DNA from 2 places in the Paenarthrobacter sp. TYUT067 genome. Region 1 is predicted to be linked to the other one. Evidence: riboswitches for the same ligand, from Rfam matches in the RefSeq annotation. Region 1 holds a riboswitch; the other holds the start of a gene.
What was found. Region 1 has a riboswitch for glycine ahead of gcvP (aminomethyl-transferring glycine dehydrogenase). Riboswitches for the same ligand answer to the same signal wherever they lie in the genome.
Positions count from the first base shown of each region.

Region 1 (11,815 bases):
AACAATGGGAGCAGTTGGCTGCCCGTTCCATCACCGTAGTGGACGGCAAAGTCCAGGCCCTCCAAGTAACTGACGACGCTTTGGCGGGTGTCATCCTGGCATCGGGAACCACCATCCCAGTGGAAGCTGTAGTCACCGCCCCACGGTTGGAGGCCAGGTCTGCCGTGCTGGAATCCTTGGGTGTCCCCACGGTGGAGCACCCCATGAGGGTGGGAAGCCACGTAGAGGTCAATCCAATGGGTGGTGCCACGTCAGTGCCGGGTGTCTACGCTGCAGGAAACGTCACCGACCTCATGGGCCAGGTGATGGCCTCTGCAGCCGCAGGTGTCATGTCAGGAGCCGCAATCAACGCAGATCTCATGATGGAGGAGACCAATCGGGCTGTTGAGGATGCGCGCAAGTCGGCTGTATCCCGCTGATAGGAATCCCGGACCGAATCGAAATTCGACAAGGAAAGGCGCTGCGCATGCAGCGCCTTTCCTTGTGCGAGTGGGCCCGTAGTAAGGCTCCGGCACCCTAGGATGTAGACGTCAGGAATTCCCGGGCAGCCGTCACCAGCGCTTCGGTTCCGCGAGCCAGCGTCGGCTCAATGACGGGAGCAAAGTACGGCGAGTGATTAGAGGGAATGTCCTCCGGAAGCCGACCTGTTGTGGCGAACTCCTTGAACAGGGCAGGTTCGGCGCCACCCAGGAACCAGAAAACCAGGGGAGCTCCGGCGGCCTTCGCCAGGGCTCCAACGTCTTCGCTTCCGGACACCGGGCCAGGGTCCATGATCTGTGCCTCGCCGAACTTTGCTTTGAAGGCAGCGGACACCCTGCCGGTCGCAGCTTGGTCGTTGACGGTCAGCGGGAAATGCTCTTCAAACTTGATCTCAGGGTCCTTGGGCGCGCCTGAAGCTGTGGATTCACTCTTGGCAATGCGCTCAATGGAACCGAGGATCTTGTCCCTGGTGGCATCGCTGAAGGTGCGGACGCTCAGGCCTAGAGTTGCTGTTTCGGGGATGATGTTGTTCTTGGTTCCTGAATGAATCTGCCCAACAGTCACCACCGCGGAGTCACTGGCGGCGAGCTCACGCGACACAATGCCCTGCAACCGCACGGTGGTTGCAGCTGCCATCAGCACCGGGTCAACAGTGGTCTCCGGACGCGATCCGTGGCCACCTCGTCCGTGCAGGGTGATGTTGAGGGAATCGGCGGACGCCATGGTGACGCCGGGCCGGATGCCGAACCAGCCGGCGGGGAACGGGGCAACATGTTGGCCCAAGACGATATCTGGTTTCGGCACCACGTTATACAGCCCGTCGGCAACCATGGTTGCTGCCCCGCCGCCCCATTCCTCGGCCGGCTGGAAGAGGGCGATCAGGGTGCCCTGCCACTCATCACGCCGGCCCGCCAGAACCTCCGCCGCGCCTACTAGGCAGCTCACATGCACGTCATGGCCGCAGGCGTGCATGACAGGCATGTCTTTGCCCTCATGATCAACACCCATCGCAGTGCTTGCGTAGTCCAAACCCGTTGTTTCCTTGACCGGCAACGCATCCATGTCAGCCCGGAGCATCACCACCGGCCCGGGCCCATTGTCCAGAACACCAACAACGCCGGTCTTTCCGATATTGCGATGAACGGTGAAGCCAAGATCTTCAAGATGTCCCGCAGCGATCCCGGCTGTTCGGGTCTCCTGAAAGGACAGTTCGGGGTTGGCGTGCAGGTCTTTGTAAAGCTCTTCGAGGTCAATGGTCATGAGTTTGCCCTTTTCGTTCGACGCCATAGTTTGGCCAGTGTATCCAGCCCATAAATGCAAAGTCTGGGAAGCCCCGGCACACTGGAGGGCATGAACCATTCCGAATCAGTCACCACACAGCTGTCCACTGTTGAGGAGTGGACCAAGGCGCTGGCAGAATCCAGCGGGTCCCCGGGAGGCGGTGCTGGAACCGGGGTGATGCTCTCCATCGCGGCGTCGTTGACGTCCATGGTGGCCGGATATACCGAGCCGGAAAAGTCGCAGCACCAACAGCTCGACGGCATTCACTCCCGTGCCCTCAAACTCCGGCAAACTGCCCTGCAACTAGCCGATGACGACGCTTCCGCTTCCAATGCCTTCGGCGCCGCTTTCCGCCTGGATCCCGGACCTGAACGCGAGAAGGCCATCCATCAAGCCTCCGTCGATGCCGCTAAGGCATCCGCGGTGCTCGGGGAGCGGGCCATTGATGCCATTGAAGACCTCGGGTGGCTCGCCGCCAACGGAAATCCTGCGCTGATCGCCGACGTCGTAGTGGGTTTCGGGGCACTCCGGGCAGCCATAGCCGGGGCCCGAACCAACGTAAGCTTCGACCTCGCATCCCTGACCTCCGCCGGCGCCACGCTGCAGGAAGTCAGGGAACAACACCCGGAGTTGTGGAACACAGTCAGCCAGCTCAGCGAAGCCCTCGACAGAATCGACCAACTGACTGCCGGCGTCGACAAGAAAGCGGCGCCGACCGAAGCCTTGTGAGGCCCGGTTTGCATGGCAAGTCCCTACGGAACCATGCAGAGCGGGCCTCACAACGGCATTACTGCGCCTTCGGCGCTCTGCCTATTACTGCGCCTTCGGCACACGCCGGAGCACGACGGCGGCGAGCACTGCCGCGCCAGCCATCAGTACCAGCCCAATCGCCGCAGTGATGTGGACGCCGGACTCGAAAGCTGTCCGGGCGGCATGTGTGAGCGCCTCCGACAATGGAGCCGGAAGAGCGCCCGCCGCATCAACAGCACCGGCGAGGGTTTCACCGGAATTCCCGGCGGCCTGCTCGGAGATGCCGTCCGGCATGATCAGGTTGTGCTGGTAGGACGCCGTGAGGATGGAGCCAAGTACTGCCGTTCCCAGGAGCGACCCCAGCTCGTAGCCGGTCTCGGAGATGGCCGAGGCGGCGCCGGATTTGTCGGCCGGCACCGATGCCAGGATGAGGTCATTTGAGATCGTCTCCGCCGCGCCAACCCCCACGGCCAACACGGTGAGCGCCGACAACAGGAACACGGGGCCGCTGCCGTGATCGCCCACTACGACGATCAGATAACCCACAGCGCTGAGCGTCAGGCCTGCGGCCACAACGAACCCTGGCCGCACGCGCTTGACCAATGGCACCACCAGTAGTCCGGCGATGACCGTGGCCAGGAGGGCGGGAATCATGGCGATACCGGCCTCCATAGGGGACTGGCCCTCAACAAGTTGCAAGTGCTGTGCGAAGAAGTAGATGAAACCCGTCATGGAGAACAGGGACAGCACGTTCGCCACGATGGCCGTGCTGAACACCTTGTTCTTGAACAAGGCAACATCCAACATGGGGTTCTCGATCCGCTGCTGGCGACGCACGAACAGAATGCCCATCACCACGCCAAAGCCCATGAAGGCTGCTGCGGAGGCTCCGAAACCGTGAACCGCAAATTCCTTGATCCCGTATACGAACGGCGCCATGGTGACCACGGAGAGGAGAATACTGCGCACATCCACACGTCCAGGGTTGGAGTCCATGGACTCCGGAATCAGGACCCGGCCGAAAGCCAGCAGGGGGAGAAGTAGGAATGCTGCAACCAGGAAGACGGCGCCCCACCAGAAGTGCTCCACCAGCCAGCCGCCAAAGATCGGGCCAAGGGCGGCGCCACCGGAGAACCCGGCTGCCCAGACAGCGATCGCCAAGCGGCGACGGTTGGGGTCGGTGAAGATGTTCCGGATCAAGGACAACGTGGACGGCATCAACATGGCGCCGAAGACACCAAGACCGGCGCGCCCGGCGATCAGCCATTCAGCGGACGGCGCGAATGCTGTAGCAGCCGACACCGCCGCGAAGCCCGTGCTGCCGATCAGCAGCAGCCGCCGTCGTCCGATCCTGTCGCCCAAGTTGCCCATGGAGACGAGCAGTGCTGCGAGGACCAGCGGGTACGCATCAACAATCCACAGCAACTGCACGCCACCGACATTCAGGGAGCGGGCAATCTCCGGCAAGGCAAAGGTGAGCGCGGTGTTGTCGACGGCCACCAGCAGCACCGGAAACATCAGGAGTGCCAAGGCCGTCCAGTCGCGCCACGGTGCCGCTTGGCCCTTGACGGGGTGAGCGGAACGGGGTGCTTGGGTTGAGGACGGCGAGAACATGGATTCAACTATACCGTCCAGACGGTACAGTTTCAACTATAGCCCCCATGAACCTTTAGGGAATGATGGATACATGCCACGAAAACCAATTGCCCGGGACGCCGTCCTGGATGCCTTTGAAGCCCTCCTCATAGAAGTAGGGGAGCGGGCTGCCACACTAGACGCCGTCGCCAAGCGCGCAGGGGTGTCCAAAGGCGGACTGCTCTACCACTTCCCCAACAAGGAAGCGCTGATTACGGCCCTTTTGGAGCGCCTGGACCTGCTGGCCGATGAAGATACTGAACTCATGAAGGCGGCGCCGGATGGTTCAGCGGCATACTTCATCAGGTCCTCTCTCTGGGCAGATACGCCCATGGACCGGGCATTCGTCGCCGCTACCAGGCTGGCTGAGGTGGCTCACGAGGAAACCCGCCGCAGGTTTGCCGCAATTCAACAGCGGTGGCTTGACGTGCTGGCAGAAGACGTCGGACCCGAGGTTGCCAAGGCTGTCAGCTATATGGGCGACGGACTCTATTTCAACGCGATCTTTGAAGGCGGCCAGGAGGGCGGCAATGCCGGGCGGGAGGCCGACGTCGAAATCCTTCTGGGGGTCCTTGAACGCCTGCGGAAGTAGCAGCTCATCCATTTGCTGCTGAGGCCCGAGCGTAGGACAATTAACTCTTGTGGCGTGCCCTACATGGTGCCCATACACAATTGAACATGCCTTTGATCTGCGGCGGGAGAGTCCTGCAGGCAAGTGATGCAGGCGCCGTAGGAGCAAACCCTCCCCAGGAATCTCTCAGGCCCACGCACCGCCGCGGCGAGGCAACTCTGGAAAGCAGCAGGTACTCAGCCTATCCACGGGCGAACGGGTATTGTGCTCACCGACGGTGCAAGCGATGGTTGTTCACGCAACGCGCGGAAACTCTCAGGTCCAATACAGAGCGGGGAGGAACCCAGCCGCTGTGGCGTACCCAAACGCCGCCCAAGTAATGGAGTTCCTTCGTGACGGTTAGTTCTGCCTCCACCACCTTCGTCGATCGGCATATCGGCGCCCGCCGCCAGGCCGACATTGAGACCATGCTCAAGTCCATCGGCTACGACACCGTCGATTCGCTGGTCGACACCGCCGTCCCGAACGATATCCGCCAGGATGTTGCGCTCACCCTGCAAAACGCCCTGAGCGAAGTTGAGGTTCTTGCCGAGCTCCGCAAGCTCGCCTCCAAGAACAAGACTGCCGTTCAGATGATCGGCCAGGGCTACTACGACACCGTGACGCCGCCGGTGATCCGCCGCAACATCCTGGAATCTCCGGCTTGGTACACCGCCTACACCCCCTACCAGCCGGAAATCTCGCAGGGCCGCCTCGAAGCGCTCCTCAACTTCCAGACCATGGTCCAGGACCTGGTTGGCCTGCCGATCGCCAACGCCTCCCTGCTGGACGAAGCAACTGCCGTGGCCGAGGCCGTCCTGATGATGCGCCGCGCCAACAAGAACAAAGCTGCCCAGGATGGCAAGACCGTCCTTGACGCCGACTGCCTGCCGCAGACCATCGCGATCGTGAAGGGCCGCGCGGAAGCGCTTGGCTTCGAGGTTGAGGTGGCCGATCTGTCCCTGGGCCTCCCGGAAGGCACCATTAACGGCGTCGTCCTGCAGCAGCCCGGTGTCTCCGGCCGCGTGTTCGACCACTCCGCCGTCATCGCCGCAGCCAAAGAACGCGGCGCACTGGTCACCGTGGCTGCAGATCTTCTGTCCCTGACGCTCATCACCCCTCCGGGTGAGCAGGGCGCCGACATCGCCGTTGGTTCCGCGCAGCGACTGGGCGTTCCGCTGTTCTTCGGCGGCCCGCATGCTGCGTACATGGCCGTCCAGAAGGGGCTGGAGCGTTCCATGCCCGGCCGTCTGGTTGGCGTTTCCAAGGACGACGCCGGCGTCCCCGCCTACCGCTTGGCGCTGCAGACCCGAGAGCAGCACATCCGCCGCGAGAAGGCCACCTCCAACATCTGTACTGCGCAGGCGCTCCTGGCCATCGTCGCGTCGATGTACGCCGTTTACCACGGCCCTGAAGGCCTGAAAGCGATCGCGGAGACCGCGCACGGTCACGCCCGTACCCTTGCAGCGTCCCTGAAGGCGGCCGGCGTCGAGGTCCTCCACGGTTCCTTCTTCGACACCATCACCGTCCACGTCCCCGGTAAGGCTGCGGAGATCGTGGCCGCCGCTGAGGCCAAGGGCATCAACCTCCGCGGCGTTGACGCTGATTTGGTGGGCATCTCTGTAGACGAGACCACTACATCTGAGATTGTCGGCGGTCTCCTTGAAGTCTTTGGTGCTTCGGTAACCGAAACCGCTGAAGGCTTCGCCCTGGAATCCTCCGTGGAGCGCACCAGCGATTTCATGCAGCACCCGGTGTTCAACACGCACCGCTCCGAAACCCAGCTCCTGCGCTACATCCGCAAGCTCTCTGACCGCGACCTCGCGCTGGACCGCACCATGATTCCGCTGGGCTCCTGCACCATGAAGCTCAACGCTACGGCAGAGATGGAAGCCATCTCCTGGCCGGAATTCGCCTCCATCCACCCGTTCGCACCGGACTCCCACACCGAGGGCTGGCGTGAACTCATCGGCGACCTCGAAGCCCAGCTGACCGAGATCACCGGCTACGACCAGGTTTCCATCCAGCCCAACGCCGGTTCTCAGGGCGAGCTCGCGGGCCTGCTGGCGATCCGCGGCTACCACCTGTCCAACGGCGATGATCAGCGCAACGTGTGCCTCATTCCTGCTTCCGCGCACGGCACCAACGCTGCCTCGGCAGTGCTCGCCGGCATGAAGGTAGTGGTTGTTGCCACCGCTCCGGATGGCACCATCGATCACGTTGACCTCAAGAACAAGATCGAAGCTAACCGCGACGCTCTCTCCGCCATCATGATCACTTACCCGTCCACGCACGGTGTGTACGACGCCGACGTCCGCGAAGTCTGCGACGCCATCCACGAGGCCGGCGGCCAGGTGTACATCGACGGCGCCAACCTCAACGCGCTGGTTGGCTTGGCCCAGCCGGGCAAGTTCGGCGGCGACGTGTCCCACCTGAACCTGCACAAGACCTTCTGCATCCCGCACGGTGGTGGTGGACCGGGCGTTGGCCCGGTAGCGGCGAAGGCACACCTGGCGCCGTTCATGCCCGGTGATGCCGCGTCTTGGACTGAGGGCAACGACGTCCCGATTTCCGCATCCCGTTTCGGTTCTGCCGGCGTTCTGCCGATTTCCTGGGCGTACGTGAAGCTCATGGGCGGCCAGGGTCTCACCGAAGCCACCAAGTCCGCGTTGCTCGCTGCGAACTACATCGCTTCACGCCTCAACGAGTACTTCCCGGTCCTCTACACCGGCGAAGGCGGACTTGTTGCCCACGAGTGCATCCTCGACCTCCGTGAACTGACAGCCAAGACCGGCGTCACCGCTGAGGACGTTGCCAAGCGCCTCATCGACTTCGGCTTCCACGCACCCACCCTGGCCTTCCCGGTAGCGGGAACGCTCATGGTGGAGCCCACCGAGTCCGAGGACCTTGCGGAGATCGACCGCTTCATCGAAGCCATGATCGCCATCCGTGCCGAGATCGACCAGGTTGCCCACGGCGACTTCTCCGTGCAGGATTCCCCGCTCCGCCGCGCACCCCACACGGCTGCCGCCGTCGTAAGTTCCGATTGGGACCGTTCCTACCCGCGTGAGCAGGCCGCCTTCCCGGTCCACCACCTGAAGCAGGACAAATACTTCCCGCCGGTGGGTCGCATCGACGGCGCAGCTGGCGACCGCAATCTGGTCTGCTCCTGCCCGCCAATCGAAGACTTCGAAAACTAAGGGGTTCCGGAAAATGACTGAGAAATACACAGCCCTTTACGAAGAGCACAAGAAGCTCGGCGCGTCCTTCACCGACTTCGGGGGCTGGCAGATGCCCCTCAAGTACTCGTCCGAACTGGCCGAGCACCACGCCGTCCGCAAGGCCGCAGGCCTGTTCGACCTCTCCCACATGGGCGAAGTCTGGGTCACCGGTCCCGAGGCCGCCGCGTTCCTGGACTACGCCTTGGTAGGCAAGATCTCCGCCATGGCCGTCGGCAAGGCCAAGTACACGCTGATCTGCCAGGAAGACGGCGGCATCATCGATGACCTGATCGTCTACCGCCGGGCCTCTACCGAAGAAGGCTCGGACAAATTCCTGGTGGTACCGAACGCAGGCAACGCTGCGGTTGTGGCGTCCGCGCTGCAGGAGCGCGCCGCCGGTTTTGACGTCGTAGTTGAAGACGCCTCCGCTGAGACCTCGCTGATTGCCGTGCAGGGTCCCCTCGCCGAAGCCATCCTGCTCCGCCTGGTGCCCGCCGAACAGCACGCACTGGTCACCGAACTCAAGTACTACGCGGCGGTGGAAGTACCGTTCACGTTCGACGGCGGCACGCAAGACCTGCTGCTCGCCCGCACCGGATACACCGGCGAAGACGGCTTTGAGATCTTTGTGGCCAACGAATCAGCTGCCGCACTGTGGCAGGCGATTGCGGCTGCCGCGAATGAAGGCGAACTCACCCCAGCCGGCCTCGCCTCCCGCGATTCCCTGCGTCTCGAAGCCGGAATGCCCCTCTATGGCAACGAGCTCTCCCGTGAAGGCAACCCCTTCGCAGCAGGACTCGGTCCCGTAGTGGCATTGTCCAAGGAAGGCGACTTCGTCGGCAAGGACGCACTGGCTGCACTGAAGGCCGACGGCGCCGGCTCCACCAGCGGACGGAAACTCGTTGGCCTGAAGGGCCTCGGTCGCCGTGCCGGACGCAGTCACTACCCGGTCCTCAAGGACGGCGCAGTGATTGGCGAAGTCACCTCCGGCCAGCCCAGCCCCACGCTCGGCTACCCGGTAGCGTTGGCGTATGTCGACGTCGCTTTTGCTGAGCCGGGCACCGCGCTGGATATTGACCTGCGCGGTAAGAGTGAGCCGTTCGAAGTCGTCGCACTGCCGTTCTACAAGCGGGTTCGCTGAATCAGTCGCCTTCGGCCGGCGGGTCCGACCTCCTCTGCATGCTCGGTCGCATGTGCGCCCGCTGAGCGGACGCGATGCTCCACGGGGGCCACGCCGTCCGGGTTCCCTGGCCGAGCTTGCGAGGCGAGGGGGACGGTGGGGAGCATGCTGCCGGAGGCCGGACTCGCGTGGCCGTGCGGTGGGGGAGCGGATTCCGGAAGCGTGCGTCAAAGCGACGAAGGAGCAGCACGCGGAGGAATTCGGTGCCACACCGCCAGGCCAACCACTCAGACGGCCCACACGCGACACAATTAGATGTAGCCACTACACGTAAAGGAAACAGAATGCCCAAAGTAGCGCCCGAACTTCAGTACTCCGACGAGCACGAGTGGGTTTCACGCGGAGACGGGAACTCCGTGTCCGTTGGTATCTCCGAGGTTGCCACCGACGCACTGGGTGACATCGTGTACGTCGACCTCCCCGAGGTTGGTTCCTCTGTAACTGCTGGCGAGACCTGTGGCGAAGTTGAGTCCACCAAGTCCGTCTCTGACCTGTACTCGCCGGTCACCGGTGAGGTCACCGAGATCAACGACGCCGTTGTATCCGACCCCGCCCTGATCAACAACGATCCCTACGGCGCCGGTTGGTTGTTCAAGGTCGCCGCTGAGTCCGAGGGCCCGCTGCTCTCGGCTGAGGAATACGCCTCCAAGAATGGCGGAGACCTCTCCTAACTCCCACCCCGACCGAGTCCGATTCGGGGGTTCGCTGCGGGCTGTGCCGTGCGCACGGCATGTTCTGCAGCTAGACCCCGAATTGGGCGCCGGGCTGACCGGCACACGGGGGGCGGCCCTCCGGTAGGACCATCTGCCGGACCGTTTTCAAGCTTTGTTAAGGAATCCCGACCATGGCTGTTGGCGTTTTCGATCTGTTTACTGTGGGTATTGGCCCGTCGAGTTCTCATACTGTGGGGCCGATGCGGGCCGGGGCGGTGTTTGCCCGGGAGCTCAAGGACGCTGGTGTCCTGGGTTCGGTGGCTTCGCTGCGGGTTGATTTGTATGGTTCGTTGGCTGCGACGGGCCGGGGGCATGGGACCATGACGGCTACGTTGCTGGGTTTGGAGGGTTATCACCCTGAGCTGATCCTGCCGGACGAGGTTGAGGAACGGCTCGCTGCGATCGCCGAGACGGGTGTGCTGAATCTGGCTGGTGCTTCGGGTGGGGGTGTGGAGTTGCCGTATGCGGTGGAGGATATGGTTCTTCATCCGTTGACGGTGTTGCCGCGGCATACGAATGGGATGAAGTTTCAGGTCTCTGATGCTGAGGGGAACGTGGTGCGGGAGGCGACGTTCTTTTCGGTGGGTGGTGGGTTCATTGTCCGGGAGGGTGAGGAAGACGCGGCTCTGGAGGATCTTGAGGAGTCGAAGAAGGAGTTGCCGTTGCCGTTTAGGACGGCGGCGGAGTTGATGGGCCGGTGTTCGTCCAAGGGGTTGGGCATTAGCGACATCATGTTCATCAATGAGCGTGCCAGCAGGTCTGAGGAGGAGATCCGTGAGGGTCTTCTGCATATCTGGTCCGTGATGGAGGCCTGTGTTGAAACGTCGTTGAAGCGTGAGGGTGTGTTGCCCGGGGGTTTGAAGGTTCGTCGTCGTTCTCCTGATTGGTTGGAGCGGCTCCTGAAGGAGGACAAGGACCGGAATGATCCGAAGTATTGGCAGGAGTGGGTGAACCTGATCGCGTTGGCGGTCAATGAGGAGAACGCTTCCGGTGGCCGGGTGGTAACGGCGCCGACTAATGGTGCGGCGGGCATTATTCCGGCGGTGTTGTATTACGCGTTGAACTATGCCCCGGGCATGGACAAAGCTACCCAGCAGGACCGGGATGATGTGGTGGTGAAGTTCCTGCTCGCTGCTGGTGCTGTGGGGGTTTTGTATAAGGAGCAGGCGTCCATTTCGGGTGCTGAGGTGGGGTGTCAGGGTGAGGTGGGGTCGGCGTCGTCGATGGCTGCTGCCGGGTTGGCGGAGGTGATGGGCGGTACGCCGGGTCAGGTGGAGAACGCGGCGGAGATCGCCATGGAGCATAATCTGGGGCTGACGTGTGATCCGATCGGGGGGTTGGTGCAGATTCCGTGTATTGAGCGGAACGCGATCGCGGCGGCGAAGGCCATCAACGCGGCGAAGATGGCGTTGTGGGGGGATGGGACGCATCGGGTGTCGTTGGACGAGGTGATCGTGACCATGCGGGAGACGGGCAAGGACATGTCCCATAAGTACAAGGAAACCGCGATGGGCGGCCTGGCCGTCAACGTCGTCGAATGCTAATTCTGTAGGCTGTGGGTTCACAACTGTCTCTGGGGGACCGTATGAATGATCAAGTAAATCCCATTGTTCCCACGCTTTGGGAAGCCGCAGTGGTGGGGGCCGGGCTAGTGTCACTGCTTCTGTTTGTAGCTGCCCTGATCCTGGTACTTCGCACTAAGTCCTTCTCACCGGGCGTTCGGTTCGCGTTGGCGCTATTGGCGCTTGCTGTGCCCGTCGCCGGCCCAGTGGCGGCCGTTGTGGTGGCACTTCTTGAGCAGCGAAGGGCCCGGCGCCCCATTACTGTCAGCCCCTGATGTCATGCTGTATCCATGAGCGGGGGATACAGCAGGGACTTTCTGCGGACACGGCTTGAACTGCCCAGTCCGTCGGCAACCACCATTCTTTTGGACTACACCCACTTC
Region 1 is NZ_JAMOIT010000016.1:122,797-134,611, reverse strand. It holds gene MOD31_RS15405 (NAD(P)/FAD-dependent oxidoreductase) at 1-419, shown strand, start outside; gene MOD31_RS15400 (amidohydrolase) at 517-1,740, opposite strand; gene MOD31_RS15395 (cyclodeaminase/cyclohydrolase family protein) at 1,831-2,490, shown strand; gene MOD31_RS15390 (MFS transporter) at 2,575-4,125, opposite strand; gene MOD31_RS15385 (TetR/AcrR family transcriptional regulator) at 4,199-4,738, shown strand; glycine riboswitch at 4,832-4,929, shown strand; gene gcvP (aminomethyl-transferring glycine dehydrogenase) at 5,110-7,956, shown strand; gene gcvT (glycine cleavage system aminomethyltransferase GcvT) at 7,970-9,118, shown strand; gene gcvH (glycine cleavage system protein GcvH) at 9,442-9,828, shown strand; gene MOD31_RS15365 (L-serine ammonia-lyase) at 10,002-11,414, shown strand; gene MOD31_RS15360 (hypothetical protein) at 11,456-11,707, shown strand; gene MOD31_RS15355 (DNA/RNA non-specific endonuclease) at 11,723-11,815, shown strand, end outside.

Region 2 (11,815 bases), on a different contig from region 1:
CGCCCAGCAGACGGCCGCGGTGCTTCTTCGGCAGGAACTCTGCCAGAAGGGAGGTGGCGATGGGGTAGTCGGCGCCAATGGCCATTCCAAGGAAGAAGCGGCACAGGACAACCTGCCACACTTCGGTCGCGAAGCCGTTCAAGAGGGAGAAGACGGCCAGCGCGATGAGATCGGCTATGTACATCTTGTGCCGGCCGATCTTGTCGGTGAGCCACCCAAAGACGGCACCGCCGAAGAAAATGCCCACTAAGCTGGCCGCGCCGATCAAACCGATTTCAGCCGTGCTGAGCTGCAGCCCCGGCGTCATGGTGATCAGGGCGATGCCGATGATGGATAGGGCATACCCATCAATGAACGGTCCGCCGGAGGCGAAGAACGTCAGCTTCTTGTGAAACGTGGTCAGTGGGGCATCGTCAATGAGGTTGCTTGTTGCGCTCATTGCAACCCTCTCTCGTGAGTGCTCTTGGGGAGCGGGGGGAGTAAGTACTTCAATTCTTGGTGACCCGCGTCACTCCGGCTATCTGCACTTTGAATACAAATGATGAAGTCTCTTATACCTTTGTCTAAAGCGCCCCATCAACGTACAGAACAGGAGTCCACCAATGGCAATCACCGTCGCCGAACTCGTCGCCGAGCCGCAGCTTGGCCTCACGCTCCTGGCCGGATCTGGCGGCGCCGACAACCGCATCACGTGGGCCCACACCTCGGACCTGCCACGGCTCTGGGAATGGGTCACAGGCGGCGAGCTCATGATGACCAATGGCCTCTCGATTCCAGCTGACGCTGACGGGCAAGTGGCGCTCGCCGAAGCCTTGATGGACTCCGGCGCCAGCGCCTTGGCCATCGGCGAGAAGATGCACGCGCCGCCCCTGACCGCGGAATTCCTGGCCGCTTGCGACAGGCTGCCGTTGCCCCTGCTCAACATCCCGTATCCCTTGCCGTTCATCGCGATCGCCCGCTCGGTTGCTGAGGCGTCGTTGGTGGAAGAATCCCGACGACTCCGGCAGACAGCGCGGGTCTACGATCTACTCCGGACTGTCGGCGCATCCGAGGATCATTGGCAGAGCCTTGTCCAGCGGCTTGCCACGGAGCTCGACGCAGAGCTGTTCGTGGTGGACCGCCGCTGCCTGCATCCGTGGCATCCCGAAGGTCAGCGGCTCCCGGACTTCCTGGCCGACGAATGGGCCCCGCTTCCCGGCCGGGTCTCTGTGGCCGGCAAGAACTTCCAGTGGCACCGGATCCGCGGCAGGCACGTGCTGACCATGGACATTCCCACCCATGCAAACGCGCTTCTGGTGGTGCTGCCCAACAGCGAACCGCACCCGGACGCCGTCGTACTTCTCCATGCCGCGACCGTGCTGGGACTGCAGCTTTCGCGCATCGTCCTGTCGTTGGAAGGCCGCCACCGGCTGGCCGGCGAGTTCCTGATGCAGGCCATGGAGGGACGCCTCGGAGTGGCCGAGATGGAGAGCCGGCTGACGGCTTTTGAGGTGCCGGCCCGGGATTTCGTGCTCGCCTCCATGTCGGCGGACGCTGCCAGGGAATTGGACGCTGTCAAGCAAGCGGACGACGGCGGTGGGCTGGCTGGCGTGCACATCGAACTGTGGCGGCACGGGGTTGCGTCAGCGTCCTTGAAGCGGAACAACAGGCTGCATGTGGTGGTCCCAGCTGATGCGGACGACGACGTCCTGGCGCACTGCGCCGGCGCGGAAACCGTCATCGGCATCAGTGCCCCGGCCGCCGTTGCGGGGCTGCAACGGGCTCTTCAGGAGTCCCTTTGGGCTCTCGGCTCGGCCAAGGCCAACAAGCTGGACGTCGCCCACTATGCGCAGGGACCATCGTGGTTGGGCATGACGGGTTTTGAGGAAGGAACGGCGCTGGTCCGGCGACTGCTGGGCCCAATTTTTGACTACGAGCAGAGCCAGGACGGCGATCTCATCGTCACCTTGCGGACCTATCTGAACTCGCAGCGTTCCTGGCAAAAGACGGCTGCCGCCCTGTTCGCGCACCGGCAAACAATCATCTACCGCATACGAAAAATCGGTGAGCTGACGGGGCTGGACATGGGTGAGACCTCCACGGTGGCGCAACTCTGGTTCGCGTTGCAGATTCACGAGACCATGCACCAGTAGCCGCACCTTGCTTGCGCTTTTTCGAAACTACCCGCTATGGTGTGAAGCGTGTCACTCAGGTGGCGCAACGCTTTTGATCTGCGGCGGGAGAGTCCTGCCGGTACATCCAGTCAGGCGCCGTAGGAGCAAATCCTCCCCAGGAATCTCTCAGGCCCATGTACCGCCGCGGTTAGGCAACTCTGGAAAGCAGTCCGGGCAACCGGGCTCACCGACGGTGCAAGCAGGAGACCATCCCTGCGGAATCTCTCAGGTCCAATACAGAGCGGGGAGGAACCCCACATCATCGTGGCGCTCAGTGGGCGCCTGAATCATGGAGTTCCTCTTGACTGTTAAATCAACCCCCACCGCCTTCGCGGACCGGCATATCGGCGCCCGTCGCCAGGCCGACGTTGACACCATGCTCAAGGCCATCGGCTACGACTCTGTCGACGGCTTGGTGGACGTCGCGGTCCCCGATTCCATCCGCCAGGACACAGCGCTGAAGCTGAACGATGCCCTCACCGAGGTGCAGGTCCTCACAGAGTTGCGCAAGCTGGCTTCGAAGAACAAGACCGCCGTGCAGATGATCGGCCAGGGCTACTACGACACCGTCACGCCCCCGGTTATCCGCCGCAACATCCTCGAAGCTCCCGCTTGGTACACGGCCTACACCCCGTACCAGCCGGAAATTTCCCAGGGCCGCCTTGAAGCACTCCTGAATTTCCAGACCATGGTGCAGGACCTCACGGGGCTGCCTGTTGCCAACGCTTCGTTGCTGGATGAAGCCACCGCCGTTGCCGAGGCCGTGTTGCTGATGCGCCGGGCCAACAAGAACAAGGCTGCCAAGGACGGCAAGACTGTCCTGGACTCCGACCTCCTCCCGCAGACCATCGCGATCGTGAAGGGACGTGCCGAGGCGTTGGGCTTTGAGGTTGAGATCGCGGACCTGTCGGCCGGACTTCCCGACGGCGACATCAATGGCGTCGTCCTGCAGCAGCCGGGCGTTTCGGGCCGAGTCTTCAACCACTCCGGCGTCATTGCCGACGCGAAGGAACGCGGCGCCCTGGTAACGGTTGCCGCCGACCTTCTGGCGCTCACCCTCATCACGCCCCCGGGTGAACAAGGTGCGGACATCGCCGTCGGAACCGCGCAACGCTTCGGTGTGCCGCTGTTCTTCGGCGGCCCGCACGCTGCCTACATGGCCGTCCGCGAAGGCATGGAGCGCACGCTTCCCGGCCGCATCGTGGGCGTCTCCAAGGACAACGCCGGCGTTCCTGCCTACCGCCTGGCACTCCAGACCCGCGAGCAGCACATCCGCCGCGAGAAGGCCACGTCCAACATCTGCACCGCTCAGGCTCTGCTCGCGATCGTCGCCTCGATGTACGCCGTGTACCACGGTCCCGAAGGCCTGAAGGCGATCGCCGAAACAGTCCACGGGCACGCCCGTGTTTTGGCTACAGCACTGCAGAAGGCCGGCCGCGAACTCGTCTCCGAGGCCTTCTTCGACACCCTCACCGTCCGCGTTCCCGGCAAAGCTGACAAGGTCATCGCCGCCGCCGAAGCCCGCGGCATCAACCTGCGGCTCATCGACGCGGACACCGTTGGCGTTTCCGTTGATGAAACCACGACGCCGGAGGTCCTCTCCGCGGTGGCCGTCGCCTTTGGTGCCGGTCCAGTAAGGGACGCCGCAGGGTTCGAACTGCCCTCTGAAGTGGTCCGCACCTCCGATTTTCTGCAGCATCCGGTGTTCAATACGCACCGTTCCGAGACGCAGCTGTTGCGCTATATCCGCAAGCTGTCCGATCGGGACCTCGCGCTGGACCGAACCATGATCCCGCTGGGCTCGTGCACCATGAAGCTCAACGCGACCGCCGAGATGGAAGCGATCTCGTGGCCGGAGTTCGCTTCCATCCACCCGTTCGCTCCCGACCACCAGACGGCCGGTTGGCGTGAACTGATCACCGACCTCGAGGCCGACCTCACGGAGATCACCGGCTACGACCAGGTCTCCATCCAGCCCAATGCCGGTTCGCAGGGCGAGCTGGCCGGCTTGCTGGCGATCCGCGGCTACCACCTGTCCCGTGGCGACGAGCAGCGCACTGTCTGCTTGATCCCTGCTTCGGCTCATGGGACCAATGCTGCCTCGGCTGTGCTGGCCGGCATGAAGGTTGTTGTGGTGGCTACGGCTGCCGACGGCACTATTGATCATGCCGATCTGACGGCCAAGATCGAGGCCAACAAGGACGTGCTGTCCTGCATCATGATCACGTACCCGTCCACGCACGGTGTGTACGACGCCGACGTCCGCGAGGTTTGCGACGCGATCCACGCAGCCGGCGGCCAGGTCTACGTTGACGGCGCCAACCTCAACGCCCTGGTTGGCTTGGCCCAGCCGGGAAAGTTCGGCGGCGACGTGTCCCACCTGAACCTGCACAAGACCTTCTGCATCCCGCACGGTGGCGGTGGACCGGGCGTTGGCCCTGTTGCTGCGAAGGCACACCTGGCTCCGTTCATGCCAGGCGATGCGAACAAAGCGACGCACGAGGAAGGACACGGGGTGGCCATCTCGGCGTCCCGCTATGGTTCTGCCGGCGTTCTGCCGATTTCCTGGGCGTACGTGAAGCTCATGGGCGGCCAGGGTCTCACCGAAGCCACCAAGTCCGCGCTGCTCGCAGCCAATTACGTTGCCTCCCGCCTGGATGAGCACTTCCCGGTTTTGTACACGGGCGAGGGCGGACTGGTAGCCCACGAGTGCATCCTGGACCTCCGCGAGCTGACCGCACGCACGGGTGTCACGGCCGAGGACGTTGCCAAGCGCCTCATCGACTTTGGCTTCCACGCTCCCACGCTCGCGTTCCCGGTTGCGGGGACGCTCATGGTGGAGCCCACGGAGTCGGAAGACCTTGCCGAGATCGACCGCTTCATCGAAGCCATGATCACCATCCGTGCCGAGATCGAACAGGTGGCCGGTGGTGATTTCACTGTTGAGAAGTCGCCGCTGCGCAACGCGCCGCACACGGCTGCCGCCGTCGTGAGTTCCGACTGGGACCGTGACTACCCGCGTGAGCAGGCCGCCTTCCCGGTCCACCACCTCAAGCAGGACAAGTACTTCCCTCCTGTTGGCCGCATCGACGGCGCCGCCGGTGACCGCAACCTCGTGTGCTCCTGCCCGCCCCTCGAAGATTTTGAAAACTAAGGACTCCCCACATGTCTGAGAACTACACCGCTCTCTACGAGCAACACAAAAAGGCCGGCGCGTCCTTCACCGACTTCGGCGGCTGGCAGATGCCCCTCAAATACGAATCCGAGCTCGCCGAGCACCACGCAGTCCGCAAGTCGGCAGGCCTGTTCGACCTCTCCCACATGGGAGAAGTCTGGGTGTCCGGCCCCGACGCGGCTGCTTTCCTGGACTACGCGCTGGTGGGCAAGCTGTCCGCCATCGCGGTGGGCAAAGCCAAGTACTCACTGATCTGCAACGCCGACGGCGGCATCATCGACGACCTCATTACGTACCGCCGCCCCTCCGAAGAAGGCGTGGACAGGTACCTGGTGGTCCCCAACGCGGGCAACGCGGAGGTGGTTGCTTCGGAGCTGCTGGCGCGCGCAGCCGGCTTCGACGTCGTGGTGGACAACGCCTCAGCCCAGACCTCACTGATCGCCGTACAGGGTCCCAACGCCGAGGCCATCCTGCTGACCCTCGTCCCGGCCGAACAGCACGCCCTGGTCACTGAATTGAAGTACTACGCGGCCGCGGAGGTGGGCATTACTTTCGACGGCGGCACCCAGGACCTGCTTCTTGCCCGCACTGGCTACACCGGCGAGGACGGCTTCGAGATCTACGTCCCGAACGTCGATGCGCCTGGCCTCTGGGAAGCATTCCTCGAGGCAGGCGAAGGCCACGGACTTATCCCCGCCGGACTCGCAGCCCGTGACTCCCTGCGCCTGGAAGCAGGAATGCCCCTCTACGGCAACGAGCTCTCCCGCCACATCAACGCCTACGCCGCAGGCCTGGGCCCCGTCGTTTCCCTGGCCAAGGAAAGCGACTTTGTGGGCCGCGACGCGCTCACGGCTATCAAGGCCGCGGGCGTCGGATCCACCCTCGGCCAGAAGCTCGTGGGCCTCAAGGGCACCGGTCGTCGAGCTGCCCGCGGACACTACTCCGTCCTCAAGGACGGTTCCCTGATCGGCGAAGTCACCTCCGGCCAGCCAAGCCCCACGCTCGGCTACCCGATCGCGTTGGCGTATGTCGACGTCGAACATTCAAAACCCGGCACGATGGTGGACGTCGACCTCCGCGGCAAGGCAGAAGCCTTCGAGGTTGTTCAGCTGCCGTTCTACAAGCGCCAAAAATAGGAGTTTTTGTACACATAACGCCCCGATGAGGCCCTTTTGAGGGCATCAACTGTACAAAAACTCGAAGAGAGAGAAGGAATTGAAATGAGCAAGGTAGTTGCTGAATTGAAGTACTCGGCTGAGCACGAGTGGGTTGCCGTCGATGGGGACGGGCCGGTGGGGATCGGGATTTCCGCGGTTGCCGCTGATGCCTTGGGCGACATTGTGTATGTGGACCTGCCCGAGGTTGGTTCCACTGTGACCGCGGGGGAGACCTGCGGCGAGGTGGAATCCACCAAGTCCGTGTCCGATCTGTACTCGCCCGTGACGGGGGAGGTGACCGAGATCAACGACGCCGTTGTCAGCGATCCGGCGCTCATCAACAACGATCCCTACGGTGCAGGCTGGCTGTTCAAGGTGGCCGCAACGGAAGAAGGGCCGCTCATGTCGGCCGAAGAATACGCTGCAACGAACGGTGGAGAACTGTGAACCCGGTATCTGTAACTGACTACCAGCAGGTGGTGTCGGCGTCGTTGGACGCACAGCTCGCCGAGCTGGACCCCGAGATCGCTGCGAAGATCGACGACGAACTGGGTCGCCAGCGCGACGGCCTGGAAATGATCGCGTCCGAGAACCACACAGCCGTCGCTGTGATGCAGGCTCAGGGCTCGGTGTTGACCAATAAGTACGCCGAAGGTTACCCGGGCAAGCGTTACTACGGTGGCTGCGAGCACGTAGACGTGATCGAGCAGCTGGCCATCGACCGGATCAAGTCCTTGTTCGGGGCCGGGTACGCGAACGTGCAGCCGCACTCCGGAGCGCAGGCCAACGCCTCGGTGATGCACGCGCTGATCAAGCCCGGCGACACCATCATGGGGTTGAACCTCGCCCACGGCGGGCACCTGACGCACGGCATGCGCATCAACTTCTCCGGCAAGCTCTACAACGTGGTCCCGTACGGCGTTCGCGAGGATACGCACACCGTGGACATGGCCGAGGTTGAGCGCCTGGCGCAGGAACACAAACCGGCACTGATCGTTGCCGGCTGGTCCGCATACGCGCGGCAGCTGGACTTCGCTGAATTCCGCCGGATCGCTGATTCTGTGGGCGCTTACCTGATGGTGGATATGGCCCACTTCGCCGGGCTGGTGGCCGCCGGGCTGCACCCGTCCCCGGTCCCGCACGCGCACGTCACCACGTCCACCACGCACAAGACCCTCGCCGGTCCGCGCGGCGGCATCATCCTCTCCAACGACGCCGACATCGCCAAGAAGATCAACTCGGCCGTGTTCCCGGGCCAGCAGGGCGGACCACTTGAGCACGTCATCGCGGGCAAGGCTGTCGCGTTCAAGATTGCCGCTTCGGAGGAGTTCCGTGAGCGCCAGGAACGCGTCCTGGCCGGTTCCCGCATCCTCGCCGAGCGCCTGATCCAGGAAGATGTGGCAGCCAAGGGCATCTCCGTGGTGTCCGGTGGAACAGATGTGCACCTGGTCCTCGTGGACCTGCGCAACTGCGAACTCAACGGCCAACAAGCCGAAGACCGGCTTGCCGCGATCGATATCACCGTCAACCGCAACGCCGTCCCGTTCGACCCGCGCCCGCCCATGGTCACCTCCGGCCTCCGCATCGGCACCCCGGCGTTGGCTACGCGCGGATTCGGCGAAGCAGCCTTCCGGGAGGTCGCGGACATCATCGCCGAAGTGTTGATCGCCGACGCCGATGCCGACCTTTCCGGGTTGAGGCGCCGGGTTGATGTTCTTGCGAAGGCGCACCCGCTGTACCCGGGTGTCGCTAACCTCTCGCAGTAGCCCGGCGGGTTCGCCCCTCGGGTTCGCCTGTTGGATTCGCTCGGGTTGCCAGGTCCACAGGGGCCGACGTTCCACTCACCAGTGTTGGGGCCGGGCGCGCTTGTCCGTTTGCTTGGGAGATTATTCCTGGCCGATTCGGGGGTTCCCTGCGCAGTATGCCGTGCGAACGGCATGTTGGGCAGCGAACCCCCGGAATGGCGAGGCGCGGTGCCGAGGGGCGGCGTCGGAGGGGGCAGTCGGGCTCGTGGTTGGTGGTTGGTGTTTGGGGTTTGAGGGTCCGCTCCGTTTGTTGGGGGCGGGGCGGGTTCTATTCGTTGTACGTCGTTAGGAAATGACCATGGCCGTTGGGGTCTTTGATCTGTTTACTGTGGGTATTGGCCCGTCGAGTTCTCATACTGTGGGGCCGATGCGGGCTGGGGCGGTGTTTGCCCGGGAGCTCCGTGAGTCCGGGGTGCTCGAATCCGTTGCAGGCTTGCGGGTTGATCTCTACGGCTCCTTGGCCGCCACGGGCAAGGGACACGGGACGTTCACAGCTGTCTTGCTTGGACTTGAGGGCTTCGACCCCGAAAAGATCCTGCCCGCTGAGGTAGAGGAGCGGCTGGCATCCATTGCTGACACGGGCAAGCTCAATCTGGCCGGCGGGATCCTCCTCGACTACACCCTGGAGGATATGGTTCTTCATCCGTTGACGGTGTTGCCGCGGCATACGAATGGGATGAAGTTTCAGGTCTGTGATGCTGAGGGGAACGTTCTCAGGGAGGCGACGTTCTTTTCGGTGGGTGGTGGGTTCATTGTTCGGGAGGGTGAGGAAGACGCGGCTCTGGAGGATCTTGAGGAGTCGAAGAAGGAGTTGCCGTTGCCGTTTAGGACGGCGGCGGAGTTGATGGGCCGGTGTTCGTCCAAGGGGTTGGGCATTAGCGACATCATGTTCATCAATGAGCGTGCCAGCAGGTCTGAGGAGGAGATCCGTGAGGGTCTTCTGCATATCTGGGCCGTGATGGAGGCCTGTGTTGAAACGTCGTTGAAGCGTGAGGGTGTGTTGCCCGGGGGTTTGAAGGTTCGTCGTCGTTCTCCTGATTGGTTGGAGCGGCTCCTGAAGGAGGACAAGGACCGGAATGATCCGAAGTATTGGCAGGAGTGGGTGAATTTGATCGCGTTGGCGGTCAATGAGGAGAACGCTTCCGGTGGCCGGGTGGTGACGGCGCCGACTAATGGTGCGGCGGGCATTATTCCGGCGGTGTTGTATTACGCGTTGAACTACGCCCCGGGCATGGACAAAGCTACCCAGCAGGACCGGGATGATGTGGTGGTGAAGTTCCTGCTGGCTGCCGGTGCTGTGGGTGTGTTGTATAAGGAGCAGGCGTCCATTTCGGGTGCTGAGGTGGGGTGTCAGGGTGAGGTGGGGTCGGCGTCGTCCATGGCTGCTGCCGGGTTGGCTGAAGTGATGGGCGGTACGCCGGGTCAGGTGGAGAACGCGGCGGAGATCGCCATGGAGCATAATTTGGGGCTGACGTGTGATCCGATCGGGGGGTTGGTGCAGATTCCGTGTATTGAGCGGAACGCGATCGCGGCGGCGAAGGCCATCAACGCGGCGAAGATGGCGTTGTGGGGGGATGGGACGCATCGGGTGTCGTTGGACGAGGTGATCGTGACCATGCGGGAGACGGGCAAGGACATGTCCCATAAGTATAAGGAAACCGCGATGGGCGGCCTGGCCGTCAACGTCGTCGAATGCTAAGTGGCACACCACCATGCATTGCGAGGCCCGCTCTGCGCCCTAAAACGCACGCTGAACGTGCAGAGCAGGCCTCACACCTTGGAAATCAACACAAAGGAACGTCATGACACTCGCACCTGAAGGCCGTAAGTTGCTGCGCGTTGAGCAGCGGAACTCGGCGGTCCCGGTTGAACGTAAGCCTGAGTGGATCAAGGCCAAGGTCCAGATGGGGCCGGAGTTTGTCCAGCTCAAGAACCTGGTGAAGAAGGAAGGCCTGCACACGGTGTGTGAGGAGGCCGGCTGCCCGAACATTTTTGAGTGCTGGGAAGACAAGGAAGCGACGTTCCTGATCGGCGGGTCCGAGTGCACCCGGCGTTGTGATTTCTGCCAGATCGATACGGGTAAACCGTCCCCGGTGGACATGTTCGAACCCACCAAGGTGGCCCGCAGTGTCCAAGCGATGCAGTTGCGCTACGCCACGGTGACCGGGGTAGCCCGTGATGACCTGGCCGATGAAGGTGTGTGGCTGTACGCCGAAACGGTCCGGAAGATCCATGAGCTGAACCCGGGTACGGGGGTGGAGTTGCTGATCCCTGATTTCTCCGGCAAGCCCGAGCACATCGCGGCGATCTGTGATTCCAAGCCCGAGGTGTTCGCCCATAACGTGGAGACCGTGCCGAGGATTTTCAAGCGCATCCGTCCGGCGTTCCGGTACGAGAGGTCCCTGGACGTGATCACCCAGGGCCGGGATTTGGGCATGGTGACCAAGTCCAACCTGATCCTGGGCATGGGCGAGACCCACGAGGAAATCTCCGAAGCCCTGCGTGACCTGCACCAGGCCGGCTGTGACCTGATCACGATCACCCAGTACCTGCGCCCGTCCGAGCGTCACTTGCCGGTGGACCGGTGGGTCAAGCCGCAGGAGTTCGTGGACCTCCAGCACGAGGCCGAAGAAATCGGGTTCCTCGGCGTCATGTCCGGACCCTTGGTGCGGTCCTCGTACCGGGCCGGGCGCCTCTGGGCAACCGCGATGCGGAAGAAAGGCCGGGACATCCCCGACGAGCTCGCCCACATCGCCGAGGGCATCCAGGACTCCGGCACCACTCGCCAGGAAGCCTCCACCATCCTCGCCGCACACGGCTAAACACCCGCACAAGCATTTCGCTGGCCACCACGTTGCTGGCCATCACAACAGCAGAAGTACGACGGCGGTCGGTTGCCTCTCAGGGGCGACCGGCCGCCGTCGGGCGTGAGTCCTAGACACTAGTAAAACTGTCCGTCAAGGAGCCGACACAATCGAACACCAGCGCAGTTTTTGCTCAAGACGAGCACAATATTCGCGCACTCGCGCCACGGTTCGGGCGTTGGCGGCGGCGACGGCTGTGTCCATATTTTGGACACAGCCCGGGGAAGGTGAGTACTCGACGCACCGCCGAAGCTGGGTATACCTGCGGGGGGCCAAGTAGTGAGGCGGAAAAACTAAGTACCGGCATCGCACAGGTGGGTATCTTTCGACTCCCTGTTCGAATGAAAAGAGAGGTACCCGGAAACCTAGCCACGGCACTTGCGCTGACTGAACCATTGGGGACATCGCTTCATCCGACAACAACGATCGGATGCTTGGGGGTTGCGACGCGGCTCCCCGGGACGTAGATCAACCAAGGAGTCTTATCATGCGCAAGCTTTCCAAGAAGAGCCGGGTCACCGCAGCCGTCGCAGGTGTGGCATTGGTAGCAGTGGGTGGCGGAGCCGCCTACGCCTACTGGACCACCACCGGTTCAGGCAACGGCACGGCAACCAACTCGGCCGGCGGCGGAACGGTCACCCTTCACGCTAACTTCGCAGGA
Region 2 is NZ_JAMOIT010000031.1:9,040-20,854, forward strand. It holds gene MOD31_RS20805 (MFS transporter) at 1-439, opposite strand, end outside; gene MOD31_RS20810 (PucR family transcriptional regulator) at 603-2,132, shown strand; glycine riboswitch at 2,207-2,305, shown strand; gene gcvP (aminomethyl-transferring glycine dehydrogenase) at 2,455-5,307, shown strand; gene gcvT (glycine cleavage system aminomethyltransferase GcvT) at 5,319-6,464, shown strand; gene gcvH (glycine cleavage system protein GcvH) at 6,549-6,932, shown strand; gene glyA (serine hydroxymethyltransferase) at 6,929-8,251, shown strand; gene MOD31_RS20835 (L-serine ammonia-lyase) at 8,589-9,989, shown strand; gene lipA (lipoyl synthase) at 10,093-11,112, shown strand; gene MOD31_RS20845 (hypothetical protein) at 11,642-11,815, shown strand, end outside.
Region 2: linked by a shared signal. The riboswitch ahead of gcvP (aminomethyl-transferring glycine dehydrogenase) and the one ahead of gcvP (aminomethyl-transferring glycine dehydrogenase) in region 1 are both predicted to bind glycine.